DNA from 4 places in the Arthrobacter sp. NPDC058288 genome. Region 1 is predicted to be linked to each of the others. Evidence: riboswitches for the same ligand, from Rfam matches in the RefSeq annotation. Region 1 holds a riboswitch; each other region holds the start of a gene.

What was found. Region 1 has a riboswitch for thiamine pyrophosphate ahead of thiO (glycine oxidase ThiO). Riboswitches for the same ligand answer to the same signal wherever they lie in the genome.
Region 2: linked by a shared signal. The riboswitch ahead of ACFVWT_RS06010 (bifunctional hydroxymethylpyrimidine kinase/phosphomethylpyrimidine kinase) and the one ahead of thiO (glycine oxidase ThiO) in region 1 are both predicted to bind thiamine pyrophosphate.
Region 3: linked by a shared signal. The riboswitch ahead of thiC (phosphomethylpyrimidine synthase ThiC) and the one ahead of thiO (glycine oxidase ThiO) in region 1 are both predicted to bind thiamine pyrophosphate.
Region 4: linked by a shared signal. The riboswitch ahead of ACFVWT_RS12385 (ECF transporter S component) and the one ahead of thiO (glycine oxidase ThiO) in region 1 are both predicted to bind thiamine pyrophosphate.

The regions. Positions count from the first base shown of each region.
Region 1 is NZ_JBHVYH010000001.1:744,834-752,298, reverse strand. Features, by position in the region: gene moeB (molybdopterin-synthase adenylyltransferase MoeB) at 1-334, opposite strand, end outside; gene ACFVWT_RS03535 (TetR/AcrR family transcriptional regulator) at 401-1,087, shown strand; gene ACFVWT_RS03530 (DUF3107 domain-containing protein) at 1,139-1,363, shown strand; gene ACFVWT_RS03525 (hypothetical protein) at 1,414-1,716, shown strand; gene ACFVWT_RS03520 (4a-hydroxytetrahydrobiopterin dehydratase) at 1,732-2,082, opposite strand; gene ACFVWT_RS03515 (thiazole synthase) at 2,106-2,927, opposite strand; gene thiS (sulfur carrier protein ThiS) at 2,933-3,169, opposite strand; gene thiO (glycine oxidase ThiO) at 3,166-4,527, opposite strand; TPP riboswitch at 4,514-4,633, opposite strand; gene thiE (thiamine phosphate synthase) at 4,660-5,361, shown strand; gene ACFVWT_RS03495 (ferritin-like fold-containing protein) at 5,362-6,036, opposite strand; gene ACFVWT_RS03490 (RNB domain-containing ribonuclease) at 6,078-7,465, shown strand, end outside.
Region 2 is NZ_JBHVYH010000001.1:1,253,177-1,260,641, forward strand. Features, by position in the region: gene ACFVWT_RS06000 (vitamin K epoxide reductase family protein) at 1-102, opposite strand, end outside; gene ACFVWT_RS06005 (Rne/Rng family ribonuclease) at 573-3,941, shown strand; TPP riboswitch at 4,058-4,155, shown strand; gene ACFVWT_RS06010 (bifunctional hydroxymethylpyrimidine kinase/phosphomethylpyrimidine kinase) at 4,161-5,729, shown strand; gene rplU (50S ribosomal protein L21) at 6,054-6,362, shown strand; gene rpmA (50S ribosomal protein L27) at 6,424-6,687, shown strand; gene obgE (GTPase ObgE) at 6,805-7,465, shown strand, end outside.
Region 3 is NZ_JBHVYH010000001.1:1,154,440-1,161,904, forward strand. Features, by position in the region: gene ffh (signal recognition particle protein) at 1-953, shown strand, start outside; gene ACFVWT_RS05495 (alpha/beta hydrolase) at 1,050-1,784, shown strand; gene thiC (phosphomethylpyrimidine synthase ThiC) at 1,753-3,609, opposite strand; TPP riboswitch at 3,604-3,711, opposite strand; gene ACFVWT_RS05505 (amidohydrolase family protein) at 3,796-4,884, shown strand; gene ACFVWT_RS05510 (VOC family protein) at 4,962-5,837, shown strand; gene ACFVWT_RS05515 (hypothetical protein) at 5,950-6,387, shown strand; gene rpsP (30S ribosomal protein S16) at 6,572-6,994, shown strand; gene ACFVWT_RS05525 (RNA-binding protein) at 6,996-7,238, shown strand; gene rimM (ribosome maturation factor RimM) at 7,407-7,465, shown strand, end outside.
Region 4 is NZ_JBHVYH010000003.1:295,331-302,795, forward strand. Features, by position in the region: gene ACFVWT_RS12370 (UDP-N-acetylglucosamine 1-carboxyvinyltransferase) at 1-583, opposite strand, end outside; gene ACFVWT_RS12375 (energy-coupling factor transporter transmembrane component T family protein) at 692-1,495, opposite strand; gene ACFVWT_RS12380 (ABC transporter ATP-binding protein) at 1,492-3,132, opposite strand; gene ACFVWT_RS12385 (ECF transporter S component) at 3,149-3,781, opposite strand; TPP riboswitch at 3,855-3,997, opposite strand; gene ACFVWT_RS12390 (DUF4235 domain-containing protein) at 4,149-4,412, shown strand; gene mnhG (monovalent cation/H(+) antiporter subunit G) at 4,525-4,959, opposite strand; gene ACFVWT_RS12400 (monovalent cation/H+ antiporter complex subunit F) at 4,949-5,227, opposite strand; gene ACFVWT_RS12405 (Na+/H+ antiporter subunit E) at 5,224-5,769, opposite strand; gene ACFVWT_RS12410 (Na+/H+ antiporter subunit D) at 5,766-7,400, opposite strand; gene ACFVWT_RS12415 (Na(+)/H(+) antiporter subunit C) at 7,397-7,465, opposite strand, start outside.

The DNA of each region.
Region 1 (7,465 bases):
CGCGTGCTGACTCGATCTTGGACCGCCCCACGTCCGCAACGCCGTGGATGACCTGTCGCTGCAGATTGCTCAGGTCAACGGCGTCGTCGTCGATGATTCCCAAGGTTCCCACGCCCGCGGCGGCAAGGTAGAGGAGTGCCGGCGAGCCCAGTCCGCCGGCTCCAATGACCAGGACCCTGGCGTTCTTGAGCCGGCGTTGGCCTGGCGTGCCGATCTCCGGAATGATGAGGTGGCGGGAGTAGCGCTCCACCTCTTCGGCGGTCAGGGCATCCGCCGGTTCCACGAGAGGATCCAGGGTTGCAGGGACAGCAGTTGCGGTGATCGTGGAAGCCATACTTCAATGTATGCCCGAAGATGCCGCAAGGTCATATTACCCGCGCGTAAAGTGTAGGTAACTGCAATGGAAAGAAGGCCAACAGTGGTTCATCATGCACCGGTTGATCGGACACAGGCCGGGAAGGCAGCCGCGGGACAAGCGCGGACCGGCGGTGCGCGTTCGGCGCGGCTCCCGCGTGACGAACGACGCGCCCAGTTGCTGGCGGCCGCCCAGGAAGTCTTTGTGGCCAACGGCTACCACGGCGCCGCCATGGACGAGATCGCTGAAACCGCCCATGTCAGCAAACCGGTGCTTTATCAGCACTTCCCTTCCAAACGCGAGCTCTACCTCGCCCTGCTGGACAGCCACCTCAGTGCACTCACGGACCTCATGATGGGTGCGCTGAATTCCACCGACGACAACGACGAGCGCGTCCAGGCGGTCATGCGTGCCTACTACCGCTTTATTGCCAGCGACGACCAGGCCCACCGGCTGGTGTTTGAATCGGACCTGATCAATGACAGCGATGTCAGTTCCAGGCTTGAAACATTCAACAAGACTTTTGCCGACGCCATTGCGCGGGTCATCGCCGAGGACACCAAGCTCCCTATGCTGGAGGCCCAGTTGCTGGGCCGTGGACTCGCCGGCATGGCCCAGGTCAGCGCACGCTATTGGCTGGAAACCGACGGGAACCTGGACATCGATGTGGCCAGCGACCTGATCTATCGTTTAGCTTGGCGCGGAATCTCGCGCTTTCCCAAGGAAACCTAGACTACAAATAGAGAACACCTTTAGAACTTTGATTGGCTGGGAGGCCTCGCTGTGGAAGTAAAGATCGGCATTCAGAACATTGGCCGCGAAATTGTGCTGGAATCGGCTCAGGATGCTGACTCGGTGGCAAAGCTCGTCGAGGAATCCATTAGCAAAGGCGCTGAACTGCGCCTGACTGACGAAAAGGGCCGCGTGGTCATTATTCCCGCCAATGTCCTGGGTTACGTTGAGATCGGCGCCGAGGAAGCCCGCCGCGTCGGTTTCGGCCAGCTCTAGGCCACAGCTTCACCTCGTCCCGAACCGCCCTGCAGCAAGGAGTTCGCTGAATGCTTTCCCTGGTAATCGTGGCCCTCGTGACCGTGGCCGCAGGTTTTGTTGTCTGGGCCAACGACAGGCGGCATGCGAAGTACGGCATCGGCATGCCGGCGGGCGTGGCGACTGCCGTGGGGATGCTGAGCTGGATCATCTTCATGGCCGCAGGGCTTGGTTACCAGCCGGGCCTGACGTGGATTCCGTGGGTGCTCCCCATGGTCCTGGGCACCGGGGCGGCTCTCGCCGCCGCGGTGTACCTGGGCCGGAAGCGTGCCCTGTATGACACGAAGGAGCTCACCGCGGCACTGCGGCTCTAAATAAGCGCTGCGGCTCTAAGTGCTGGGGGCGCGGGGCGGGTACTTGGCTGGAACGGCCACCGCTGCCACGGCGGCGGCAGCGGAGCTGACGGCCGCCGCCGCGGCAACGTCCCGCCCTGTCACCTGCGTGCCGGCGTCGTGGGACGTAAAGCGGATAAACACCCTGTTGTAACGCCAGTCCAGGTCCGGGTGGTGGTTTTGTTCCTCAGCCAGGCGCCCGACGGCGGCAATCAGCTCAAGCGCAGCGGCCGCGGTCGGAGCCTTGAAGACGGTCACCAGGCCACCCGATTGGTGCCGCCAGTCGGGCAGCTCTGCGAGGGCGGCGTCAATCTGGGTTTGGTTGAGAGTGTCTTCCGTGCCTGTCACCGCTGGCTCCTTGGATGGTACGCCTACAGGAACTCCGCCCGGCCTTCCATTGCCGACGAGGCAAGAGCGTGCTCGCGGCGCGGGATCCGTCCTGCCGCTTTCGCCAGCCTACCGGCGATGACTGCGTGTTTGAAGGCCTGCCCCATCATCGCCGGGTTCTGTGCCCGCGTCACCGCTGTCGCCAGCAGCACCGCGTCGCAACCCAGTTCCATGGCGAGCGCCGCGTCCGACGCCGTGCCGATGCCCGCATCCAGCACCACGGGGACGGAGGCCCGGGAAACGATGAGTTCGATGTTGTGCGGGTTCAGGATGCCCAGGCCGGTGCCGATCGGGGACCCGAGCGGCATGACTGCGGTGGCACCGAGGTTCTCCAGTCGAAGTGCCAGCACGGGGTCGTCATTTGTGTAGGCGAACACTTTGAACCCGCGGTTTACCAGCTGCTCGGTGGCGTCCACCAGCTCCACGGCGTCCGGCAGCAGCGTGTGTTCGTCGGCAATCACTTCAAGCTTCACCCAGTCCGTCTCCAGCGCCTCCCGCGCCAGTTCCGCCGTCATCACGGCGTCCCTCGCGGTGAAGCAACCGGCTGTGTTGGGCAGGACCCTGATGTTGTGGTCCACCAGGAGCTGGAACAGCGAGCCTGTTTCCGCCGGCGAGTAGCGGCGCATGGCCACGGTGGTCAGCTCCGTGCCGGACGCGATCAGGGCAGCCCCCAGTCCGTCCAGGCTGGGCGCACCGCCGGTGCCCATGATCAGCCGTGATCCCAGCGGGACGCCGTCCACGATGAAGGGGTCCGCTGCCGCCTGCTGCCCGGTCCCTGCCGCGCCTGCAACCGTTGTTCCTGCCATGATGCTCAACCTCCCTGTACCGCGGTAACAAGTTCGACGTCGTCGCCCTCGGCCAGTGCCGTGACGAACCACTGGCTGCGCGGCACCACCTCGGAATTCCGCGCCACCGCCACCCCCAGCTTTTGGCCGTCGGCAGCCTGCCCGTTGGGCGCGAGGTTCCTGCCGGTGACCTGGCTGATGAGGGTGGTGACGGACGCGCCGTCGGCCACCGCATGTGCCGTGCCGTTCAGTGTGATGTTCATGCTGTTTCCTTGTTCGGGTCAATTGTGACGGTGTGTACGGGCGTTGCCGGAGTTGCCGGTCCGGCCGAAAGGCCCGAAAACCGGTCGGGCCGGAACGGAGCCCAGCGTGGATCGGTGTCGCCGTCCATCAGTTGCCTGCAGATGGACGACGCTGCAGGGGTGAGCAGGACGCCGTGCCGGAAGAATCCGGTGGCAATGATCAGGCCCGCAATATCCAGGCCGGTTCCGGCGTCTGCCACGCGGCCCAGCAGCGGCGCGTTGTCCGGGGTCCCCGGGCGGGCCCTCGCCGTGGCTTCGAGCAGTTCCAGTTCGGCGACGGCGGGAACCAGCACCTGCGCGTCGCGGAGCAGCTGGTAGACGCCGCCGGCGGAGACGGCCGACCCTGCGGGGGTTGAGGATCCTGCAGGCGCGGCCATGGCGGCAGCGGTGCCCGCTCCTGACAGCGCATCTTCACGCTGCGTGGCCCCGATCACCACGGTGCCGTCCTGCCGGGGCACGATGTAAACGGGAACTCCGTGGACCATTCCACGGACTGTGGATGTCACCAGAGGCTGCAGGTAGGCGGGGACACGCAGGCGCAGGATGTCGCCGTACACGGGGCGGAGCGGAAGCTGAAGCCCGGGTGGCAGGCCGTCCAGGGACGCGGCTTCCAGACCGTTGGCAAGGATCGTTTCGCCTGCGTGCACCGTGCCGCCCCCGGCCAGGCTGACGCCGCTGACCCGCCCGTCCTCCCAGAGCAGGCCGGCGGCCCGCTCACGCACGGTGGAGCCGGGCAGGGAATCCGAGATCACGGCAAGGAGCTTGCGGGGATCCACCTGATGGTCTGCCGGAATCTCGAAGGCGCAGGATATCCCCGGGCTCAGCAACGGCTCCTGCGCCCGGGCTTCCCTGACTGTCAGCGGTTCCACCGTCAGGCCGCTGGCCTGCTGGACGCCGCGCAGGTCGGCGAGCGCCCGGCGGTCTGCGGCGTCGGCACCCACGGCGAGGGTCGACGTCGTGAGGTAGCCCGTGCCCGGATCGTCGGCGCCGGGTTCACGGGATTGCCGCCCGGATTCCAGGCCGGCTGCGAATGCCGGCCACAGTCCCGAGGAGTGGAGCATAAGCTCCAGGAGGTCTTCCTCCTGGTAGTGGAGTTCGCTGACGGGGGCCAACATGCCGGCGGCGGCCCAGCTCGCGCCCGTTCCCGGTGCGTCGTCGATAATCATCACAGACCTGCCCGACTGCCGGGCTTCCCAGGCGATGCCGTGCCCGATGACTCCTCCGCCGATCACGGCGACGTCGGCGGTGAGGCGCCTGTCATGCTCGTCGCGGCTGCGCGCGTGCGGGCGGACTGCTGGGGGCTGGGGGGTCATTGTCATCCTTCCCTACGCCGGTACTAACCGGATCAGGTCAAGCGGTCGGCTCTGACGCCCTCTCAGCCCTGCAGCTTTGTGACAGCTGCGGCGGGCTCCCGCGGTACTCCCCCAGTTTAGGGGAACTAGGCTTATGCCATGACCGAGCAAGCTCTCCTGACCGACGCCCGCCTGTACCTCTGCACCGACGCCCGCACGGCCCGGGGCGATTTCGCCGACTTCGTTGAGGCCGCCTACGCCGGCGGCGTCGACATCATCCAGCTCCGGGACAAGAACCTGGAGGCGGCCGAAGAGCTTGAGGTGCTCGAGGTTCTGGGGGCCGCGGCCCGCCGCCACGGCCGTCTTTGGTCAGTCAACGACCGCGCGGACATCGCCTCGCTCTCCGGCGCGCCGGTGCTCCACATCGGACAGAAGGACCTCCCCCTGGCCTCGGCCCGGAAGTTCCTCGGCAATGAAGCAGTGATCGGCCTGTCAACGCACAGCCCCGCACAGATCGATGCCGCCATCGGCGCATCCCGCGGTCCCGCCGGACTGGATTACTTCTGTGTCGGGCCGGTGTGGGCCACTCCTACGAAGCCGGGCCGTGCCGCCGTCGGCCTCGACCTGGTCCGCTATGCGGCAGAAGCCACCCGCAGGACAGCTGCCGGTGCCGGGGGGGCAAGCGTTGACGGAGCGCCCCTGCCGTGGTTCGCCATCGGCGGCATCGACCTGGGCAACGTTAAGCAGGTGGTGGCGGCAGGAGCGCAGCGGATCGTGGTGGTCCGCGCCATCACGGAGGCCGATGACCCCGCCGCCGCCGCGAGCTCGCTGCTGGCAGCCCTCGACGCGGGCGCATCCTGACTATCCGGTCAGGCCGAGCTGCCTCATCCGGCTGGAATGCTTCTCCGCCAGCCCCGCGGTCAGCCCGCTGACCAACTCTTTCGCGGCGGCGCTGTCCCCGCCGTCGATCAGGCTTCCCGGGAAAGCATGTTCGTAGCTCACCCGCTGCGCCTGGGTCAGTGCTTCGCCCAGCAGCCGCCTGCCCCACAGTGCAAGCCTGGAAGCAAGCCTGGGATCATCGGCAAGGGCACTCCTCAGCCGTTCGCGGAGAACTTCCGTTGTCTCGTCGGAAGCCTGGATCTGTTCGATGACGTCCCGTGTTCCGGCGTCAAGATAGCGGGAAATGGCCCGGTAGAAGTCGGCTGATACGGTATCGATCACGTAGGCCTTCATCAGTGATTCGTACCAGTCGGCCGGGCGCGTCCGCGAATGGAAATAGTCCACGGCTGCCTGGAACGGCAGCATGGCATCCTCGGCGTCGATCCCCATGGCCTCCAGGCGGGCGCTCACCAACTCGTAGTGCCGGAACTCCACCACGGCAATCCTGCCGAGCACGGCCCGGTCGTGGAGGGTGGGCGAATACCGCGCGTCAGCGGCGAATCTCTCGAAGGCTGAGAGCTCGCCATAGGCCATCATTCCGAACAGGTCTGCGATGAAGCGGTTGTGGCGAGCGGTGTCGGCCGGGGATGAGCTCATCGTCCAAGACTAATGGCGCAAATAGAGCTAATCTGACTTTCGTGTCACATCATCATCTGACTCCAAGTGTCCACGAACAGACCAACCGCCTGGCCGAAGCGCTGAACGCGCTGCGCACGGAGTTGGAGCTGCCCGGGCCCTTCCCCGATGATGTCCTGCGGGATGCGCTGGCGGCCATTGCGGAGCACAAGATGCCTGATCTTGACCTCACCGACGTGGGCTTTGTGACCATCGATCCTCCTTCTTCCACTGACCTGGATCAAGCCCTCTTCATCGAGCGGTCAGGCGACGGGTACAAGGTTTTCTACGCCATCGCCGACGTGCCGTCCTTCGTGGCGCCGGGAGGAGCGCTCGACGCCGAGACGCGCCGCCGGGGGCAGACGTTCTACGCCCCGGACGGGCGGATTCCCCTGCACCCCGAAGCCATCAGCGAGCAGGCCGGCAGCCTCCTCGCCGGCCAGTTGTGCGGCGCCTTCGTCTGGGAGTTCGACCTGGATGCGGCGGCCCGCGTGGAGTCGGTGCTGGTGCGCCGGGCCAGGATCCGGAGCCGGGCGAAGCTCAACTACACGGGCGTCCAGGCCGACCTGGATTCCGGCAGTGCCGCCCCCGTCCTCCTGCTCCTCAGGGAGGTGGGGATCAAGCGCGTGGAACTGGAACGGCTCCGCGGCGGCGCCAGCCTCAACATGCCGGAACAGGAAATCGAACAGCTGCCCGACGGCGGCTACCGCATCGTGGCGGCGCCACCCCTGCCCGTGGAGGACTGGAACGCCCAGATTTCGCTCATGACCGGCATGGCTGCGGCTGACCTTATGCTCGAGGGCAAGGTCGGGATCCTGAGGACCATGCCCGCCCCGGACGAACGGTCGCTCCTGCACTTCAAGCGGCAGACAAAGGCGCTCGGCAGGCCGTGGGACGGTGAGGCCAGCTACGGCGAGTACCTGCGTTCCCTGGATCCCACCGACCCCCGGCAGCTGGCAATCCTGCACTCCGCCGGAATGCTGTTCCGGGGCGCCGGGTACACGCCCTTTGACGGCAACGTGCCGGAGGACGCCATCCAGTCGGCCATCGGGGCCGCGTATGCGCACACCACGGCACCGCTCCGCCGCCTGATCGACCGCTTCGTCCTGGTGATTTGTGAGGCGCTGAGCAACGGCACCGCGGTTCCCGACTGGGCCCGGGAAGCACTTCCCTCGCTGCCGGAAATCATGGGGGCCTCGGACCAGCTGGCAGCGAGGATGGAACGGCTGGCCCTGGATACGGTGGAGGCCGCCCTGCTCGTCAACCACGTCGGACAGGAGTTCGACGCCGTCGTCATCTCCGGGTCGAAGCCGGGCAAGCCCAACGGGAACGGGAACGGCGGCAACGGGAACGGCAACGGACCGTCCGGCATCATCCAGATCGCAGACCCGGCGGTGACGGCCCGGTGCCC
Region 2 (7,465 bases), 510 kb from region 1:
TTTGTCCCGGGTCATGGGCGGCAGGCCTTCCTGGGCCGCTGCATGCTCGTGGAGGTCGCCGTCCACCACGTTGTTCTGCATGGAATTGGAGATGCTGGGCATGGGATGTTGCGTCCTTTTTCTCGAGGGCTCCTCGCCCTGATTGTAACGCCGCAGACTGGATGGGCCGCACAGGCTCCTCGTGGCCGTGCCCTGATTATCCGCCGATCGGTCCCGCTTCCCCCTCTATTGAGTGAGCGTATGAGAGAATGAAGCTGGCTGGAATGCGATCCACATTCGAATTCCGGTCCGGTGGCTTGTTTGTAAGACCGCCAATGATGAGCAGGGCACGCTCCGGATCCACGATCGATCCCGGCCTCCCGGCAATGCCATTGGACGGCACCTGGTTGTGGCTTTCAGGAACAACGGGTTTCAGAACAACGCCGCCGGCCCTCCAGGGCTGCCGCACCCCACTGCCGGTGCGAACCTGAGGGTATCCAATTGACTTCTGTCAACGCCTGCGGGTTTTGACAATATGTGCCCCAATGGGTGCCGGATGTGGCGGTGCGTCAGGGGCAGGAGTGTCGCCACATATGGATAATGACCAGGTTCTAGCCGTTAATGAAGAAGCCGCTGCCGGCGAAGAGGCTGCAGCGCCCCAACCGCCCAAGAGGGCAGTACGCACCAGGCGCAAGGCCGCCCCGAAGGCGGAAGCTGTAGACACCGCAGAAGCCGGCGAAGCGGAGGCAGCTCCCGCGGAGGCTCCCGCAGCCGACGCCGCCGCGGAGGGAAAGCCCCCGGTGCGCCGCAGCCGTTCACGCAAGAAGGTGGAGCCCGCCGAGCCGCTCCCGGTCTTCGCCGATGACGCCACTGAACCCGTTGAGGCAGGGCAGGCTGCCACTGCACCCGTAGCGGAGGCAGCAGAAGTCGCCGAAAAGCCCGTCCGTCGGCGCACCTCGCGCGCCAAGGCCCCCGCCAAAGCCGCCGAAGCCTCCTTGGTCGCCGAGCCTGCCGTGGCCGAGGATATGGACGCCCCGGGTGCCTCGGCTATTTCCGGGCCGGCAGCCGAAGCAGAAGCAGTGGCCGCCGCAGGCCAGGGAACTGAAGTCCCGGAACCTGAAGGACAGCAAGCCGCGGGACAGCAAGCCGCCGCTTCCGTGACTGCTGAGCCTGAGGAGCCCGCCGCAGCCGAGGCCGCCAGCCCCGTCGGCGCGCTCTTCCTGGAACCCGGGTCAGTGACATCCATGATTTTCCAGGCACCGGACCTGAGCACCGTGGTCCGTCCCGCAGCCGCACCTGCCGTGGCTAAGGAAAACGACGAGGAAGACACGGAAGAGGACACCGAAGATGTAGACGCGGGTGGCTCGCGCCGCCGCCGCAGCCGCGGACGCCGTGGCCGCAGCCGAGTGACTGACCGGGACACTGCCGGTGAGACCGAATCCGCCGAAGGCGCCGCCGGCGACGAAGAATCTGATGAGGAGTCCACCCGGACCGCGGACGACGGCGTTACCTCCCGCCGTCGTCGCCGCCGCCGCCGCGGTGACCAGGACCTTGAACTGACGGGCGGGGGAGACGATGACCCGCCCAACACGGTGACCCGGGTCCGTGCACCCCGGGCCATCAGCGAGGCGCCGGTCAACAACCGCGTCACGTCAGTCAAGGGATCAACCCGGCTTGAGGCCAAGAAGCAGCGCCGCCGCGAATCCCGCGACACAGGCCGCCGCCGTACCGTCATCACCGAGGCCGAGTTCCTGGCCCGCCGGGAGTCGGTGGACCGCCAGATGATCGTCCGCCAGCGCGACGACAGAATCCAGATCGGTGTCCTGGAGGACGGCGTCCTGGCTGAGCACTTCGTCTCCAAGACGCAGCAGGACTCTTTGATCGGCAACGTCTACCTGGGCAAGGTCCAGAACGTGCTGCCCTCCATGGAAGCCGCTTTCGTGGACATCGGACGCGGACGCAACGCCGTCCTCTACGCCGGTGAAGTCAACTGGGACGCCGTCAACCTCGAGGGCAAGCAGCGCCGGATCGAGAACGCGCTGAAGTCCGGCGACTCCGTGCTGGTGCAGGTCACCAAGGACCCGGTCGGCCACAAGGGTGCCCGCCTGACCAGCCAGATCTCGCTGCCCGGCCGCTACCTCGTGTACGTTCCCGGCGGCTCCATGACCGGGATTTCCCGCAAGCTGCCCGACGTCGAGCGCAACCGCCTGAAGCGGATCCTCAAGGACCGCCTGCCGGAAGACGCCGGCGTCATCGTGCGCACCGCTGCCGAGGGCGCGTCCGAGGAAGAGTTGACGCACGACATCAACCGCCTGCGTGCCCAGTGGGAAGGCATCGAAAGCCAGGCCACCTCCACGAAGATCCTTGCTCCGGAGCTCCTCTACGGCGAACCGGACCTCACCATCAAGGTTGTCCGGGACGTCTTTAACGAGGACTTCTCCAAGCTGATCGTCTCCGGCGAGGAAGCATGGGACACCATCGAGGCGTACGTAACGTACGTGGCTCCGGACCTGGTGGGCCGGCTCGAGAAGTGGACCAAGGACACGGATATCTTCTCGGCCTGGCGGATCGATGAGCAGATCCACAAGGCCCTGGACCGCAAGGTCTTCCTTCCCTCCGGCGGCTCCCTCGTGATCGACCGCACCGAAGCCATGACCGTGGTGGACGTCAACACCGGCAAGTTCACCGGCAGCGGCGGCAACCTCGAGGAAACCGTCACCAAGAACAACCTGGAAGCGGCCGAGGAAGTCGTCCGGCAGCTGCGGCTGCGCGATATCGGCGGCATTATTGTCATCGACTTCATCGACATGGTGCTCGAATCCAACCGCGACCTCGTGCTGCGCCGCATGGTGGAGTGCCTTGGACGCGACCGGACCAAGCACCAGGTTGCTGAAGTGACCTCGCTGGGCCTCGTGCAGATGACCCGCAAGCGCATGGGTACCGGGCTCCTGGAAGTCTTCGGCGAGCAGTGCGAGGCCTGCGCCGGCCGCGGCATTGTCACCCACGACGAGCCCGTGGAACACCGCCGCGCCAACGTTGTGGCCGCCGAGCACCACGTGCCGCGGACGGAAGCCCAGCAGCCTCCCCGGACGGAGCGTAAGAGCCGCCGCCGCGGCAAGGGCGGCCAGCCGTCTTCAGAGACTGCCCCGCTGACGCCGGCTCCGGTGCACCACGAGCCCACTGACGCCGAGCGCCATGCCAAGGCTGAAGCGACACGCGTGGCGTTGGCCAACATCGCAGCGGCAGCGCATGCTGCCCACCTGCACGATGCCGAGACAGGCCATGCAGCCCCTGCGGCCGCACAGGCAAGTGCCGCACAAGCAGTAGGCCACGCACTGGCCGCCCAGGCTCCCTCCGGGCAAACCGGAGCGCCGGCCGGGGGAGGGGCGGCCCAGCCGTCCACCACCCAGCCCGCCACGGCACGGCCGGCCAAGGTGTCGGAAACTGAAGCAGCAGCCGCAGGACGGCCCGCAGCCGTCCTGACGTTCGGCGGCGAAAAGGTGGCACTGCCGTTTGTTGAGCATGCCGGCGAAGCACCTTCGTCCGGAGCGGCCCTGACTCTGGACCGGCTCGCTGAGGCTTTCGCGCACCTGGGTGAACCGGCTGCCGCTGAGGCTCCGGCGTCAGCGACTGAACAAGAGCTGGCCCCGGCCGAACAGCAGGCACCCGCCCGTGTTCCGTCGGCCCAGGCGCCGGCAGCACCCGCTGCTGAAGCCGACTACACCGACCACACTGCGGGACAGGGCCGCGCGCGCCGTCCCCGCCGTCACCGGAGTGCCAGCCGTGCCCAGGGCGCAGCCAACGAGACGTCCGTGGAACACCACGAAACTGCTCCGGTGGCCGCGTCAGGGCACACGCACGAAGCAAAGGCGCCCGAACCGGCGAAGAAGGACGTGCCCGCCAAGGCGCCGGTCAACGAGCCGATCATCCTCGGTGTGGGAGTACCGGCCTCCGAGCTCTGATCCCACAGCTCTCTGATCCCACACGCTGACATCGCGGGTGCGGCCCGGACTGGCGTAGCAATGCGCCGGTTTCGGGCCGCACCCGCGAGTTCGTTGCGGGGAAACAGCTAGGCTAGGGGACTGACACGGGGTGCCGCGCACAGGGCCGGCTGAGATCCACACCCGTTGAACCTGTCCGGTTAGCACCGGCGAAGGGATGTCTCCTTGGCCTCATCATTCCTGCCCAGCCCCGCCTCCGAAGCCGCCCACGAATCACCGGGCGGTGCCGTCCTGCGCAGCACGCCCCGGGTCCTGGCCATCGCCGGTTCCGATCCGTCCGGCGGGGCGGGGATCCAGGCGGACCTCAAGAGCATTGCCGCAAACGGCGGATACGGCATGGCTGTCATCACCGCACTGACGGCGCAGAACACCCGGGGCGTTCGGGCCGTGCACGTTCCCCCGGCTGAATTCCTGACGGCCCAGCTTGAGGCCATCAGCGATGACATCACCATTGACGCCGTTAAGATCGGCATGCTGGGCGACTCGGCGGTGATTGCCGCGGTCCGCGGCTGGCTGGAGAAGGCCCGTCCCGCCGTCGTGGTTCTCGACCCCGTGATGGTCGCCACCAGCGGGGACAGGCTCCTGCAGGAGGCAGCCGAGGCGGCACTCCGCGAGCTCCTGCCACTTGCCGACCTCGTCACGCCCAACCTGGCGGAACTGGCGATGCTCCTCAACGAACCGCTCGCGGGCGACTGGGAGGCGGCGCTCGCCCAGGGAAAGCGGCTGGCCGCCCAGGCCGGCACCACTGTGCTCGTCAAGGGCGGACACCTCGACGGCGGGGAGTGCCCTGACGCGCTTGTCAACACTGCTGGGCTGCTCGCCCAGGACGTTGTGGTTGTCCCCGGCGAACGGATTGACACCAGGAACAGCCACGGCACCGGCTGCTCCCTGTCTTCGGCAATGGCCACCGCGCAGGCGAGGCTGGGGGACTGGGAGGCGTCCTTGCGGACGGTGAAGCCATGGTTGCAGGGGGCGCTCCGGGAGGCCGGCGCCCTGGATGTGGGAACAGGCAACGGCCCGGTGCACCATTTCCACCATCTGGCCCCCAAGGGCCACGGGGCGCCGGCCGAAGGCGAGTTCGCTGCGGCGCTGAGGCAGGACGCCGGACCGGACCTGGACGCCATATACGGGCTGGACTTCATCCGGGGCCTGGCCGACGGCTCCCTCACCGAGCAGCACTTTGCGTATTACCTGGCCCAGGACGCCATCTACCTCAACGGATATTCCCGGGTGCTTTCCCGTGCTGCCGCGATTGCCCCCACCGAGGCGGAGCAGCTGTTCTGGGCACGGTCGGCGCAGCAGTGCCTTGAAGTCGAGTCCGAACTGCACCGGACCTGGCTCAGCACGCGGAACGTGGACGGAGGGCTGGGTCCGGTCACTAAGTCCTACGGGGACCACCTGCTGGCCTCTTCAGTTTCGGGCAGCTACGGGGTGCTCGTGGCCGCGGTGCTCCCGTGCTTCTGGCTGTATGCCGAGGTGGGTGCCACCCTGCACGGGGAGTTCCTCGCCGCGGGAGCGCCGTCCGGCCACGCCTACGCGGACTGGCTCCGCACCTACGCCGATGAGGAGTTCGCCGCCGCCACGAGGCAGGCGGTGCGCATCGCCGACGACGCCGCCCGTGCCGCGTCCGCAGCGGAACGTCGGGCCATGCGCCTGGCCTTCCGGCAGTCGTGCCGGTACGAGGTGGAATTCTTCGACGCGCCGCGGCTGCATGCTGCACCGCAAAGCGATCCGAAGCCGGTACGATAGTGGGGCACGGTTTCCGGAAGTCGTTGCGGCAACAGTCTGTTTCACGCAGAGTGGCGCCTATCACGTACTACCGCCGGAGCCAGCCTCATTTGCGGCCGAAGGCAAAATTAGCGTATTCTAGATCTTCGGTGCTTACGCCAACACTTGGGTTATAACCTCAGAACGGTCCGTTTGGAATTCCAAATGGCATTGTTCCTTGGATAACTCATGGGTTCCCCCGGGGAATCCACCGGCGTTGAGGCACAGCGTGAACCAGGCCAAACAATTGGCCCCGGGTTCCGCACGCAAATCTAGTAATAAACGTCGAGAGAAGTGAGTTCCCCAGTGGTGTACGCGATTGTCCGCGCAGGCGGCCGCCAAGAGAAGGTTTCCGTTGGAGACTTCGTTACCCTGAACCGCGTCCCCGGTGGAGCCGGCAGCACCATTGAGTTGCCCGCACTGCTCCTGGTGGACGGTGACAAAGTCACGTCTGCTGCTGCGGACCTGGCCAAGGTAACGGTTACGGCTGAGATCCTTCAGGACCTTCGTGGTCCGAAGATCGTCATCCAGAAGTTCAAGAACAAGACCGGGTACAAGAAGCGCCAGGGTCACCGTCAGGAACTGACCAAGGTCAAGATCACCGGTATCAAGTAACCTTCCGTTACTTTTCAGGTTTTCAGCAGATTCCCCAGAATTTTTAAGGCAGGCATTTCAAATGGCACATAAAAAAGGCGCGAGCTCCACTCGCAACGGTCGTGACTCCAACGCCCAGTACCTCGGCGTCAAGCGCTTCGGCGGCCAGGTAGTTTCCGCAGGCGAGATCATCGTCCGCCAGCGTGGCACCCACTTCCACCCGGGTGCCGGCGTTGGCCGCGGCGGCGACGACACCCTGTTCGCACTGACCCCCGGCGCCGTTGAATTCGGTACCCGCCGCGGACGTCGAGTCGTGAACATCGTTGCTGCTGCAGCTGCAGAGTAACAACAAGATCCAAACCGGTGGAGCGGGCCATGATGGCCCGCTCCACTGTTCTTTTAACCGCATTACAATCAATTTGGGCGTCCAAGACGGTCAGGTTAAGCAATAGAGGAGATTCACGTGGCGAGCTTTGTAGACCGGGTAGTACTGCACGTATCCGGCGGTACCGGCGGTCACGGCTGTGTCTCCGTCCACCGCGAGAAGTTCAAGCCCCTGGGTGGTCCCGACGGCGGCAACGGCGGTGACGGCGGGGACGTCATCCTGCGCGTCGACCCGCAGACCACCACGTTGCTGGACTACCATCACGCCCCCCACCGCCACGCCACCAACGGCGGACCCGGCATGGGCGACTGGCGCGGCGGCAAAAACGGCGAAACGCTGATCCTTCCCGTCCCGGAAGGCACCGTCGTTAAGACCAAGGACGGCCGCGTCCTGGCCGACCTCGTCGGCGAAGGCACCGAGTTCGTCGCGGCCGCAGGCGGACCGGGTGGACTGGGCAACGCCGCGCTTTCCTCGCAGAAACGCCGCGCCCCCGGCTTCGCCCTGCTGGGCATCGAAGGGGAGTCCAGCGACATCGTCCTGGAACTGAAGTCCATTGCGGACATCGCCCTCGTGGGATTCCCGTCCGCGGGCAAGTCCAGCCTCATCGCCGCCATGTCTGCGGCACGCCCCAAGATCGCCGATTACCCCTTCACTACGCTGATCCCCAACCTGGGAGTTGTCCAGGCCGGCGACGTGCGCTTCACCATCGCAGACGTCCCCGGCCTCATCGAAGGGGCCA
Region 3 (7,465 bases), 410 kb from region 1:
AGGCGCGCCAGATCCGCCGGGCGATCGTCCCCAACGAAGTGCTCTTCGTCATCGACTCGATGATCGGACAGGACGCCGTCAACACGGCGCTTGCCTTCGATGAAGGAGTCAACTTCACGGGTATCGTGCTTTCCAAGCTCGACGGCGACGCCCGCGGCGGTGCCGCCCTGTCCGTCGCGTCGGTCACCGGCAAGCCCGTCATGTTTGCCTCCACCGGCGAAGGCGTCGACGATTTTGAGTTGTTCCACCCGGACCGCATGGCGTCCCGCATCCTGGACATGGGTGACGTCCTCACCCTGATCGAACAGGCAGAAAAGTCCTGGGACAAAGACGAAGCCGCCCGGATGGCGAAGAAGTTCGCCGACCAGGAAGACTTCACCCTGGACGACTTCCTCGCGCAGATGCAGCAGATCCGCAACATGGGATCCATGAAGAAGATGCTCATGATGATGCCGGGCGCGCAGAACATCCGCCAGCAGCTGGAGCAGTTCGACGAACGTGAAATCGACCGGGTGGAAGCGATCGTTCGCTCCATGACGCCGCACGAGCGCGTTGCCCCCAAGATCATTAACGGCTCGCGCCGCGCACGCATCGCCAAGGGTTCGGGCATGCACGTCTCGGACGTCAACGGCCTGCTGGAGCGGTTCGCCCAGGCGCAGAAGATGATGAAGAAGATGGCTGCGGGCGGCGGAATGCCGGGCATGCCCGGAATGCCGGGCATGGGCGGCGGCGCAGGAGCCCGCAAGGGCGCCAGGAACGCGCCGAAGAAGAAGGCCAAGTCGGGAAACCCGGCCAAGGCAGCCCAGGAACTCCGGGATGCCGAGGCCAGGCGCGCTAGCGCCGGCAAGTCACTTCCGACCGGGGCCGCGTTCGGTCAGCAGGGAGCGGATTTCGATCCGTCACAGCTCAACCTGCCCAAGGGCTTCGACAAGTTCCTCGGCGGGAGCAAGTAGTTACTGGCGGTGCGGTTTTCCGCACGGGCAACATGCCTGCCGGCAGGATCAATGTCGACCGGCCGAATTGTCCGGCCATTGCCATAGGGTTGGGGCATGTTTAAGCAGCGCGTAGTGTTCGTCCACGGTTCGGGGGCCTTCGGGTCTGCCGCGTGGCCCAAGCAACACGGCATGGCCCTGGCCTATGACGCACTGTTCCTGCGCCGCCACGGCTTCGACGCCGCTGCGGAGCCGCTCGAATCGGACTTCCAGGCGGACGCCGGGATTGTGCTCGGTGCCTTGGCGGACGATGGCCGGGGCACCGCCGGCGGACATGTGGTGGCCCATGCCCAGGGCGCCATTGCGGCGATGATGGCGGCCGTGGAACGACCGGACCTGGTGCATTCCCTCACTCTGGTGGAACCCGCCTGCCTGTCACTGACCGCCGAACTTCCCGCTACTGCTGCCCACCGCGCACTGATGCAGCCGCTATTCGACGTGCGGCACCAGCTCGGCGACGACGACTTCCAGCGGGAGTTTGTCCGGCGGGCATTTTCCGTGCACAGTGATGGCCCGGCCACGCCGGAAGCACTTAACGCCGCCCGCAGGCTACGGTTGCAGGCGCCTCCGTGGGAGGCGCCGCTGCAGATCGTGCCGGGTGTGCCCACGCTCGTCCTGACCGGCGGATGGGAACCGCTCTACGAGGAGATTGCCGGTTACCTGCGCGAAACCGGTGCCCAGCACCGCGTTGCCGCGGGCGGACACCGGCCTCAGGATTCGGTGGAGGGAGACCGGGTCATCCGGTCATTCATCGGAGAAGTCAGCAGGCGTCAGCACTCACAGGCGTCGTAGCGGCACCGTCGCCCGTCGCTGCACTGAGCCGGGCCGGTCGCCCGGGGGCTGGAACCTGCGGCTCGGGGAGGTAGACCTTGCCGCCGGCCGCCAGGAATTCGTTGCTCTTTTCACGCATGCCGGCCGCCATCTCGGCGAGTGCCGCCTGTGCTTCGGCTGAACCGTACTCGTCCCTGATGTCCTGGCTGATGCGCATGGAGCAGAACTTGGGCCCGCACATGGAGCAGAAGTGCGCAGTCTTGGCCGGTTCCGCGGGAAGCGTCTCGTCGTGGAAGGACTCGGCGGTGACCGGGTCCAGCGACAGGGCAAACTGGTCCCGCCAGCGGAACTCGAACCGGGCCTTGGACAGGGCGTCGTCGCGTTCGTGCGCGCCGGGGTGGCCCTTGGCCAGGTCGGCGGCATGGGCGGCAATCTTGTAGGTGATCACTCCGGTTTTGACATCGTCCTTGTTTGGCAGCCCCAAGTGTTCCTTGGGCGTGACGTAGCAGAGCATGGCTGTGCCGTACCGGGCGATTTCCGTGGCGCCGATGGCGGAGGTGATGTGGTCGTAGCCCGGGGCTATGTCCGTGACCAGCGGCCCCAGCGTGTAGAACGGTGCTCCCTTGCAGAGTTCCTGCTGGCGTTCCACGTTTTCGCGGACCAGGTGGAACGGCACGTGGCCGGGCCCTTCCACCATCACCTGCACGTCGAACTCCCAGGCACGCTGCGTCAGTTCGGCCAGGGTGTCGAGCTCGGCGAACTGGGCGGCGTCGTTCGCGTCCGCTGTTGCGCCGGGCCGCAGGCCGTCGCCCAGCGAGAACGCGACGTCGTATTTGGCAAAAATTTCGCAGAGCTCGTCGAAGTGCGTGTAGAGGAAGTTTTCCTGGTGGTGGGCAAGGCACCAGCCGGCCATGATGGAGCCGCCCCTGGAGACGATGCCCGTCACCCGGTTGGCCGTCAGCGGCACATACCGCAGCAGCACCCCGGCGTGGATGGTCATGTAGTCCACGCCTTGTTCGCACTGCTCGATCACGGTGTCGCGGAAAATTTCCCACGTCAGTTTGTTGGCCTCGCCGTTGACCTTCTCCAGGGCCTGGTAGATGGGAACGGTACCGATCGGCACGGGGGAGTTGCGGATGATCCACTCACGCGTGGTGTGGATGTCATCGCCAGTGGACAGGTCCATCACAGTGTCGGCGCCCCACAATGTGGCCCACTGCAGCTTGTCGACCTCCTCCGCGATGGAGCTCGTGACGGCCGAGTTGCCGATATTGGCGTTGATCTTCACGAGGAATGCCTTGCCGATGATCATCGGTTCGGATTCCGGGTGGTTGATGTTGTTGGGGATGATGGCGCGGCCGGCAGCCACTTCGCTGCGGACCAGCTCCACATCGCAGTTTTCGCGGAGTGCAACGAATTGCATCTCCGGCGTCACCACGCCCTGCCGGGCGTAGTGCATCTGCGTGACAGTCTTGCCTTCGACGGCGCGGCGGGGCACGGGCTGCGCGCCCTTCCACTCCGCGGACGCAGCGCCGCGGCGCACTGCCGACTTGCCGTCGTCCAGCAGGTTCCGTTCCCGGCCGCTGTAGGGCTCGGTGTCGGCCCGCGATTCGATCCACCGGGTCCTGAACGGTTCCAGCCCCACCACGGGATCGCTGCCTGGACCGGCGGTCCGGTATACGCGGAACGGCGGGTTGGCCGCCCCGCCCGGTGAGGCCTCAAGGGCAATTTCGGTCACAGGTACCCGGATCCCGGAGGCCTCGTCCGAAATGAATCCCAGCGAGTGGGACTTCAGGGACTGCGTTTCATTTTGGGCAGGGATCAGCTGTGTTTCTTGTGTATTCACGGAATACTCACTTCCTTCGCCGGCATTACCCGGACAGGTTCAACGGTCGCAGGCCGCGTCAGCCCGATCTCAGCCCTTGCAGGGGCACCCGTGTGGTCGTAGACGAAGCTACCACAGGGGCGGGGAGGGTCCACGTCACATGCCGGTCACAACAGGGAGGGTGGAAGGGCGGTTTAGGCTTGAAGCATGCGTGGCGTCATCGAATTCAGCGGGACCGTGCTCACCGCCCCGGACCAGGAGCGGCGGGGCCTCTGGTCTGTGGACGGCAGGCTGACGTTCACACGGCCGGCCGCTCCGCCTGACCTGGTGTTGAACGGCTGGGTGCTGCCGGGCCTGGTGGATGCGCATTGCCACATCGGACTCGGACCGGAGGGGGACGTTCCGGATTCCGTGGCTGGGGAACAGGCCGTTACAGACCGGAACGCCGGCACGCTGCTTGTCCGCGACGCCGGCGCCGTCCACGACACGCGCTGGCTCCAGCAGCGACCGGAGCTTCCACGCATCATCCGGGCCGGCCGCCACATCGCCAGGACCCGCCGCTACCTTCGGGGATTCGCCGTCGAAGTTGAGCCGGATGGGCTGGTGGAGGCCGTCCGCAAGCAGGCGATGGCGGGTGACGGCTGGGTCAAGCTCGTCGGGGACTGGATCGACCGCGACGCCGGCGATCTTTCGCCGTCGTTCCCCGCCGCAGTGGTGCGGGACGCTGTCCGCGCCGCCCACGACGAAGGTGCCAGGGTGACCGCCCACTGTTTCGCGGAGGACACCCTGGATGACATGCTCGACGCCGGCATCGACTGCATCGAACACGGAACCGGCCTGCTGCCGCGGCACGTGCCGCGTTTCGTGGAGCAGCGCGTTCCCATCGTTCCCACGCTGATCAACATTGCGACATTCCCGGACATCGCGAGCCGCGCGGAAGCGAAGTTTCCCGTGTACGCGGCGCACATGCGGGCGCTCTGGGAGCGACGGAACGAGCGCATCCTCGAGGCCTTCGAAGCCGGCGTCCCGATCTACGCCGGGACAGACGCGGGCAGCGTCATCGGCCACGGCCGGATAGTGGACGAGATCCAGGCACTCCATGCAGCCGGCCTGCCGGCGGCTTCAGCCCTGGACGCGGCTTCCTGGGCCGCGCGTGGGTGGCTGGGGGCGGACGGCATCGCCGAAGGTGCCAGCGCCGACGTTGTACTGTGCGAACGGGACCCCAGGCTCGACCCGGCAACACTGCGGGACCTCACGCACATCATTCTTCGCGGTCGGCAGCTCCACAAGGAATAAATTGAAGCTTCAAGTAATTTACTCTATGTAAGCGTCGTCGGTCGCCGGCGGCCACGTTTCGGGAGTTTGGAGTTGCCATGACCACAGAATCCAGCAGCAAGGACCTGCTGCCCGCCGATCTCGCCATGGGCGCGGTGATGCTCAAAGTGGGCGACATGAAGCTCATGACGGACTACTACCAGCGGGCGCTCGGGCTGGAGGCCGTGGCTGAGGAGGACGGCGGCGTGTACCTTGGCCGCCGGGGCACACCCTTGGTCCACCTGGCGCCGGCTCCGGGCCTCAATCTCCCGGCCCGCGGCGAGGCCGGGCTGTTCCACACGGCACTCCTCTTCGAGGACCGGCCGTCGCTCGCGGCCACGGTGGCCTCCGCCGCCCGGTATGAACCGCGGCTGTTCACCGGGAGCGCCGACCATCTCGTCAGCGAGGCTTTCTACTTCAGCGACCCCGAGGGCAACGGCATCGAGCTGTACTGGGACCGTCCCCGCACCGACTGGTCCTGGGAGGGGACTAATGTGGTCATGGACAGCCTCGCCCTCCCGCCGCAGCGCTTCCTGCAGGAATTCCTGAGCGAGGAGGCGGTAAGCGGGCAGCGCGAGGCCGCGGCCGGCGTCGGGCACGTCCACCTGCAAGTGGGTGATGTCCAGTCGGCGCACGACTTCTACGTGGGCACCCTCGGTTTCGAGAAAACCGCCGGATGGCACGGGCAGGCCCTTTTCGTCTCCGCCGGCGGCTACCACCACCACATGGCGATGAACGTCTGGAACAGCCGTGGCGCAGGTCCCCGTAAGGACACCCTGGGCCTGGGCGAAGTCCTGATCGAAGTGCCGGGAACGGACGACGTCGGCGCGCTTGCCGACCGTTTGCGGGTTGCCGGCGTGGGGTCGCACCACACCGGAGCCGAGCTGCGGTTTGAAGATCCGTGGCGCAACCGGATCCGGGTCGCTGTCCGCTGAGGCGTCGCAGGCCTGCGCGTCCTTCTGGGTTAGGCTAAAACCGGAGGTCCGGGGGCGGCTGCGAAGCCCCCGCCCGGACCATCACACCGTCGACGGAATGAGGATGATTTCCATGGGTTTCACCGAAATCTTTGTTTCCACCCACGATGAGGCACTCAAGCGCGCGGCGGCACTCGACGGCGGCGGTGCCGCTGCTCCGGACGCGCTTCGGATTCCCGACATCAGCGACTTTGAGATAGAGCAGCTGGGCGACCTCGCTGGAGCGGCGGTCCACGCGTCAGGAGCCGACTACGAACTCGCCATGGTGGACGTGGCGAGTGATTCGCTGCTGGGCGTGCCGGCCGCCATGGTCCGGGCGCTCGCCGAACTCCTCAGCTACGAGACCGAAGGCGAGGGCGATGTCCTGGAGGATGTGGCGGCCAGGTGGGCGGCTGAGGAGGACATGCCTTTTGGTTCAGAAGAAGCCCGCGGCTATGTCCAGCAGCTCGCACGCATGGCCGGCAGCGTGGATCCGAACGCCCGCACCGGGCTGTACGTCTGGTCCTCCTGAGCCGGCTGGCGGGTGTCAAGTCGAAATCCCGGCTGCGATCTGGCACAATGAACAGGTACTTGATCTGCGTGGCCCCTCTCTCCGCGTCCGGATCTTGTCCTTTTAGAACCCCCTAGTACGGCCCGCCCCACGGGTGCAGAACGCCGGGCTCGACCCCGTTTCAGAAACAGGAGTGACCACAAAAGTGGCCGTAAAGATTCGCCTTAAGCGCTTCGGCAAGATGCGCGCACCGTACTACCGCATCGTTGTCATGGACGCACGCTCCAAGCGTGACGGCCGTGCTATCGAAGAGATCGGCAAGTACCACCCGACCGAAGAGCCCTCGTACATCGAGGTCGACACGGACCGTGCCCAGTACTGGCTCGGCGTCGGCGCACAGCCGTCCGAGCAGGTTGCGGCGATCCTCAAGATCACCGGTGACTGGCAGAAGTTCAAGGGTCTCCCTGGCCAGGAGGGCACCTTGAAGACCAAGGCTCCCAAGGATGCCTTTGTTACCCCTGAAAAGGGTTCCGTGATCATCCCGGAAGCCATCACCAAGAAGGCCAAGAAGGACGAGGCAGCCGAAGCTTCCACCGAAGCCGAAGCAGAGACCACCGAGGCTGAGTAAATTGCTGGCAGAAGCGCTCGAACACCTTGTCCGCGGGATCGTTGACAGTCCCGAGGACGTCAAGGTCAGCGCCAAGAACAACCGCCGCGGGGACACCCTCGAGGTGCGAGTTCACCAGGACGACCTCGGACGGGTGATCGGTCGTCAGGGCCGCACGGCGCGCGCACTGCGCACTGTCGTGGCGGCGCTGGCCGGCGGCGAACAGGTCAGGGTCGACGTCGTCGACACCGACCGCCGCCGGTAAACGCTCCGCAATATTTGTCTCAAGTCCGGCCCCTTCACCAGATTATGGTGGAGGGGCCGGACTGTTTTCAGCAAAACCCGCGGGTTCCGCACAACCCGTGCGGCGGGCTTGCAGTACCGCCGGCCGCAATAGAACCGCAACAGAACGAACTCCGGAACAGAGGAACAGATGCAGCTTCAGGTGGCACGAATCGGCAAACCGCACGGCATCCGCGGCGAAGTGACCGT
Region 4 (7,465 bases), on a different contig from region 1:
TGCGGGTGCCCAGGTCGCAGCCGCCCGCGTACGGGAGCCGGTACTCCGCGGACTCGTCCAGGAGCGGTCCCAGCAGCATGATCACGCTGCGGGTGCGGCGGGCAGCCTCCACGTCCATGGAATCCAGGTCCAGGACGGCGGGGCGGCGGATCTGCAGGTCGTTGGCATTGAGCCAGGTGCATTCGACGCCGATGCTCGTGAGGACCTCCACGATCCGGTTCACTTCCTCGATCCGTGCCAGCCGGCGCAGCGTGGTGGTGCCGCGGTTGATGAGGCTGGCGCAGAGAAGGGCAACTCCGGCGTTCTTGCTGCTGTTGACGTCCACCGAACCGGACAGCGTGCGGCCGCCCTCCACCCGGAGGTGTGTCATCTGCGGCCGGCCCACTTTGACGATGCTGCGGCCAACAATGGCCTCGAGCCGCTGGATCATTTTGAGGCTGAGGTTCTGCTTGCCCTGTTCCATCCGGGCGATGGCGCTTTGGCTGGTGCCCAGCTCGGCCGCCAGCTGCCCCTGGGTCCAGCCCTTTTCGCCGCGGGCATCGCGGAGCAGCAGGCCAACGTGTTCAGCAGTCTCTTGAGTCATACAAGAAAAATATCACGCATGAGCTATTCGGGGGCGCGAAACGCCGCAAAGCGCTACCTAGCTCACAGAATATTCACCTCATGCGATATGCGGTGTGATAGCCGGCCGCTATTGCTGCCCGAGGAACACCATGTTCCACGTTCCCGCCGCAACGGCCGCACAGACCGCCACGGTGGCGATCAGCACACCGCCGAGAACCACCCAGATGTCCAGCGTGCTGTACGTGGACTCACGCGCCCAGGTCCGCTGCGCACCGCCAAACCCCCGAGCCTCCATAGTGACGGCCAGCCGTGAAGCCCGGCGCACGGCCTGGACCAGGAGTCCGAAGCTCTGCCCCAGCGTCGCCCGGAGGCGCTGCACCGGGCTCCCGTGCGAACCCACGCCGCGGGCGCGCCGGGCCATGCCGATTGTCTGCCATTCCTCGGCCATCAGCCCCACGAGCCGCATGGCGGCCAGCGTGCCCAGCACAAAGCGGTGCGGCAGCTTCGCTTTCTGGGCCAGGGCGTCGGCCAAGTCCGTGGGGTCCGTGCAGCTCATCAGCAGCACCGCGGGAAGGGCGATCGCCAGTCCCCGCAGCAGGAATCCCAGCCCGAGCTCCAGTGACCCTTCACTGATGGACCAGATGCCGACGTCGAGCAGTATCCTTCCGGCGTCCGGCGACAGGATCGAGGTGCTCCAACCGCCCAGTGCGGCCGCCAGGATCAGCGGCCAGCCACGCTGCCAGAGCAACGCGACGGTCAGTCCGGCCAGCGGAAAGAGCAGCAGCTCGAAGGCCAGCGCAACGGAGGCGGACACCCAGTCGATGGACAGCGCCAACACCACGGTCATCAGCATGACGACGGCGAACTTGGCCAGCGGATTGGCCCGGGTCAGCAGGGCGTGGTTGGCCTGGAGGGTCAGCGCTTCCCTCATGGTGCAGCCACCTCCGGGTTGCGCAGTCCGGACCGGCCGGGTTCTGGCGCGCCCAGTTTCAGCTCGGTGCCGCCCAGGACATCGCTGAACTCCTGGTCGTGGGTCACCGACACCACGGCGGTGCCGGCGTCGAGGAGTTCGGACAGGAAGGATGCGAGCTCGGCCCAGGTGTTGGCGTCCTGGCCGAATGTGGGCTCGTCGAGGATCAGCACGCGGGGATGTGCGGCCAGTACGGTGGCGACGGACAGCCGGCGCTTCTCCCCGCCGGAAAGCGTGTAGGGGTTCGCGTCCACCAGCTTGGTCAACCGGAGGCGCTCCAGGAGTTCGTCCACGCGGTCCTCGCCGTGGCCCAGGTGCCGCGGGCCGAACATCAGCTCATCCAGCACCCGGCCGGTGACGAACTGGTGCTCCGGCTCCTGGAACACGGTTCCGATCCGGGAGATCAGCTGCTCCGCCTTCCACTTGTACGGGTCAATGCCGGCGCCTTCGCTGAGGTCAAGCGTGGCGGAAACCGTCCCCGCCACCGGCTGGAGCAGCCCTGCGAGGGTCAGGGCAAACGTGGACTTTCCGGAACCGTTGGGCCCCGTGATGGTCAATGCCTGGCCCGCCCGGACCTGCGCGGTAATGCCGGACTGCACCGGGACCGGCGGGACGGCCTTGAAGCGCCGCCGGCGGGGGCGTTCGCGGGAGACTGCGAGGTTCTCCGCGGCCAGCAAGAGGTTCCCGGCCCCCGGATCTCCGTTGGCGCCGGAGGTCCCGGAGGCACCCGGCGCTCCCACGCCGTCCGGCTCCAGGGCTGCACCGGTTCGCGCCCGGGTGGCGGGAACGTATCCCGGCACCCAGACGCCTGCGGCAACGAGCATGTCCCGCGCCTGCGCCAGGACCTGGTCCGGGGGGCCGTCCAAGAGCACCGCGTTGTCCGTGGCGGATCCTGGCTGCAGCACCACGATCCGGTCCACAAGGTCTTTCCAAACGCCCACGCGGTGTTCCACCACCACCAGTGTTGCCCCGGTCTTGTCCAGGCACCGGCCCACGGCGTCGCGGACTTCCAGGACGCCCGCAGGGTCCAGGTTGGCAGTGGGCTCGTCGAGGAGCAGCAGTCCCGGGCGCATGGCGAGGATGCCGGCAAGCGCGAGGCGCTGCTTTTGGCCGCCGGACAGGGCCGACGTCGGGTGGTCCAGCGGCAGGTGGGCCAGTCCGACGTCGTCGAGCGCCGCTCCGACGCGCGTCCAGATGTCCGCGCGCGGGACGGCGAGGTTCTCTGCGCCGAAGGCGACGTCGTCCCCTACGCGGGAAAGGACCACCTGCGTCTCGGGGTCCTGCTGCATCAGGCCGGCGCGCCCGCGCTGCAAACGCGGCGGGGCGCCGTCGATCAGCAGGGTGCCGGTCTCGTCGGAGTCGTCGGCATCTGGCGTTCCGTCGTGGCGGGCTCCGGAGTCGCTGTCCCCGAGCACCCCGGCGAGTGCGTGCAGCAGCGTGGATTTGCCCGCTCCGGAAGGACCCAGCAGCAGCACGCGTTCGCCCGGCTGGATGTCCAGGTCCAGGCCCTGGACGGCAGGGAGGGGCCGGCCGGCATGCCGCCAGCCCCAGCCGCGCGCCGTAACCGCTGCCGGGCGGACGGTGTCGGAAGACGTCATGAGCAGTGTGCGTTCATCAGGAGAAGACGGGCTCCGTCGCTGCCTTGCGGGAGGCGAAGGAGCTCAGCACGCCGGTCCGGGCCAGGCCGCGGGTGGCGAGCCAGGACAGGCCTCCGGCGATGATGGCGCCCGAGATGGCCGTAAAGATGATGTAGGCCAGCTTGTCGCCGGCGGCGTAGGCGATGTTCCAACCCCACGGGGCGAACGAATCGTTCAGGCCGCAGAAGAGGCCTGCGGCGGCACCGGCCAGCAGCGAAACGGGCAGGTTGAACTTCCTGTAAACGAACACCGCGAAGATGATCTCCGCACCGAGCCCCTGCACGAAGCCGGAGAACAGCACGGAGGCACCATACTGCGACCCCATGATCAGCTCACCGGTGGCGGCCACTGTTTCGCAGAACAGGGCCGCTCCGGGCTTGCGGATGATCAGCATGCCCAGGACGGCGGGAATCATCCAGCCGCCTGCGATAAGGCCGGTCAGCGGCGGGTAGACGGCGTTCATGGGCGGCGAAACTGCGGCGGCCCCCTGGGACCAGGCCCAGAAGATGACACCACCGGCTACGGCGATCAACGCGGCAACCACGATGTCCACCACACGCCAGTTGTACTTGCTGTTGCCAAGCGTCTGCTTGGCCGTCATTCCAGTCATTTTCTTCCTCCTGAGGTACAGGAGGGGAGAGTGTTCCCCGGACCGTCCACGGCTTCCGCCGCCTGCTGCCGGACACTCTGAGAACTCGACTCCCTTGCGCCGGTACTAACCGGATCAGGTTCGAGGGTCTGCGGCTGTCCGCACTCTCAGCGCCCGCCTCCGGTTCCCTGGAATATTCCAGTGATGCCCGACGGCGACGCTCCCCTGTCGTATCAATTCGCCCTTTGTGGGCGTGGATCAGTTTACACCCGCGGACCCGCGAAATCCCGGTGCGGGTGTCACAATGCGCGGTGATCCGGGCGGGGTGATGCGGTTAGGCTAGGGGAAGCCCTGTTTCCGTCGTTTCCCACCTGTAAGGGGTACTGGAGTGAGTTTCTTCATCAAGCTGCTAGGAACCGGAGTGAGCCTGCTTGCCGGATTTGCCGGCACCAAGGCCGTTGACGTCGTCTGGGAAAAGATCACCGGCCGCAAGCCCCCGAAGGGCGACAAGGACGACGTCCCCACCACCCTGCGCAGCGCCCTGACCTTCGCACTGATCTCGGCGGCTGTCAGCGCCATCATCCAGGTCCTGGCCAACCGGGGCACCCAGCGTGCCATCACCCGCTTCGCCAAGAGCCAGGACATCGTTTAGTCCCACCCGGGAGAGTTTTTGTCCAGATAACGGGAGGTAATTGACCTCCAAGTCGCGATATCTGGACAAAAACTCCACCAGGGGTGGCGCCCCGGAACTTGCGGGCCGCCACTTAGGCTGCGCCGTCGTCGTCCTCGTCGGCGGCGCGCTTTTCTGATTCCTGCCTCGCGGCGGCCTTCTTGTCGGCTGCCTTCAGCACCACGGCCTCCAGTTCATCCGTGGTGAGCAGTTCCTTGTGCAGGTGCTTGGTGCGGTAGCCTGCCCGGCCCACCATGTGGGCGGACACCGGAACGGTGAGCACCTGGAAGATCCACGCCACGAACAACACGGGCCACACCCACCAGGTCCGCAGCTGCAGGCCCACCGAGGCCAGCAGCAGGAAGAGTCCCAGCACCTGGGGCTTCGTGGCGGCGTGCATCCTGCTCATCAGGTCGGGGAAGCGCAACAGGCCGATGGCCGCACCGAGGGACATCAGGGCGCCCACCACCATAAAGACGGCCGACACTGCATCAATGACTGTGTCCACGGCGGAGGGTTCAGGATTCATGGGGCTGCTCCCGCCGGTCGGCCACGAAGCGCGCCACGGTCACGGATCCAATGAACCCGATGATGGACAGCGCCACGAGCAGCATCAGGTTGTTCAGGTGCCCGTTGACGGCCATGTCAATGCAGAGCGTGGCACCGATGATGGCCAGCAGCACGTCAGAGGCCAGCACCCGGTCCAGCAGGGACGGGCCGATGGCGATCCGGACAATCGCCCCGGCTGCCGCCAGGGACAGGATCACGGCCGTTACGGTCAGGACGACGTCCATCATGCGCCCACCTCCTGTTTCAGTGCGGCCAGTTCCTCGCGGGTGCCCATAATCCTGATGAGTGCCGCCTCGGCATCCCGGACCTCTTTGCGCAGGTTCACAATGTCCTCTCCGCTCCGCACATTGAGTCCGTGGATATAGAGGGTGGACGTGGAGCGGTCCACTTCCACCACCAGCGAGCCCGGAATCAGCGAGATGACGTGGCCGGTGGCGGTCACCATGAGGTCCGAGTGGCTGCGCAGCTTGACGGCGACGACGGCGTTGGTCACCTTGGGCCCGCGGGCCAGCGCCAAGTACAGCACCTGGAAGCTGGCGGCCACCACTTTGCCCAGGAACACGATTGCGAACGGGACTGCCCGCACAATGCTGAAGCGGCCGCCCAGCTCCACCGGGGGCAGGTAGAAAAGCCGTGCCACCACAACGGCGATCAGCGCACCGAACAGCAGGTTACCGGGGCTGAAGTCCTGCCAGAGCGCGGCCCAGACGAACACCAGCCAGACCAGCAGGGGCAGTTCCTGCCGGATCGAGATCCGTCGCCGGTTCATTTCTTCCCCTCCTGCTGTGGGACCCCAGGCTGTCCAGGCTCAGGCTGCGCGATCGGGGGCACGGGGGCGTTTTCGCCCAGCACGGCCTGGATGTACGCGGACCGGTCCAGCATTTCCACGGCCGACTGGTCCGCCACCCGGAAGAGCGGCCCGGCAAAGACGGTGAGTGCCACGCCGAAGGCAACAAGGCCCAGGGTTGATCCCACCATGGTCCGCGGCAGCAGCGTGACGTTGCGCTTGCCCGCGCGGTCGCCCGTGTCGGAGTCCTCAGGAGCCGCCAGCAGCACAGGGTCCGGGTTCTCTGCGTCCTCGGGCTTGCGCCAGAACGCGCGGTTCCAGACACGGGCGACCGCCAGGAGCGTCAGCAGGCTGGTCACAACGCCGCCGATCACCAGGGCGTAGGCCAGCGGGGTGCCAAGCTGCACACCGGCCTGCAGCAGCCCGAGCTTGCCCAGGAAACCCGAGAACGGCGGGATGCCGGCCAGGTTCATGGCGGGGATGAAGAACAGCAGGGCCAGGATCGGGGACAGTTTGGCCAGGCCGGCGACGCGGTCGATCGACGAGCTTCCGCCGCGGCGTTCGATCAGGCCGGTGACCAGGAAGAGGCTGGTCTGGATGGTGATGTGGTGGGCCACGTAGAACACCGCAGCGCCAAGTCCGGCCACCGAGGACATCGCCAGCCCGAACACCATGTAGCCGATGTGGCTCACCAGGGTGAACGAGAGCAGACGCTTGATGTCGCTCTGGGCCAGCGCACCGAGGATTCCCACCACCATGGTCAGTAAGGCCGCCACCATCAGCGGCGTGTTCAGCGAGTCCCCCGGAAAGAGGAGCGTCTCGGTGCGCACCATGGCATAGACGCCCACCTTGGTCAGCAAGCCGGCGAACACCGCAGTGACGGGGGCTGGTGCCGTGGGGTAGGAGTCAGGCAGCCAGAAGGACAGCGGGAAGACAGCCGCCTTGATGCCGAAGGCCACCAGCAGCATCACGTGCAGCAGCATCCGCGTTCCGGGGTCCAGGTCCGCGAGCTTGACGGCAAGATCCGCCATGTTGATGGTTCCGGTGGCGCCGTAGATCATGGCGATGGCGATCAGGAACAGGACGGAGGACACCACGGAGACCACCACGTAGGTCACGCCGGCACGGATGCGGGGGCCGGTTCCGCCGAGGGTCATCAGCACGTAGCTTGCCGTCAGCAGGATCTCGAACCCCACGTAGAGGTTGAAGAGATCACCCGACAGGAAGGCGTTGGACACGCCGGCCACCAGGATCAGGTAGGTCGGGTGGAAGATCGACAGCGGCGCGTCCTGGTCGCCGTCGGCCATGCCCTGGCCGGTGGCGTACACCAGCACCGCGAGGCTGACCGTGGAGGAGACCACCAGCATCAGGGACGAGAACTGGTCCACCACCATCACGATGCCCCACGGCGGCAGCCAGCCGCCGATGTTGACGGCCGCGGTTCCGCCGTCCCAGACGGAAGCCAGCAGCACGCATTCGAGCAGGAGTGTCAGCGAGAGCAGCGTGATGCTGACGGCCCGCTGGGCCCGGGAGTGCCGGATCAGCACGAACGTCAGGGCGGCACCGAGGATGGGAAGTACGACGGCGAGCGGGGCAAAGCTTGCGATGTTCACTTCACGCCTCCTTCCGGGCCGGGAGTCACGTTTTGGGAGCCGGGCTGCTCTTCCGCAGCGGCGTC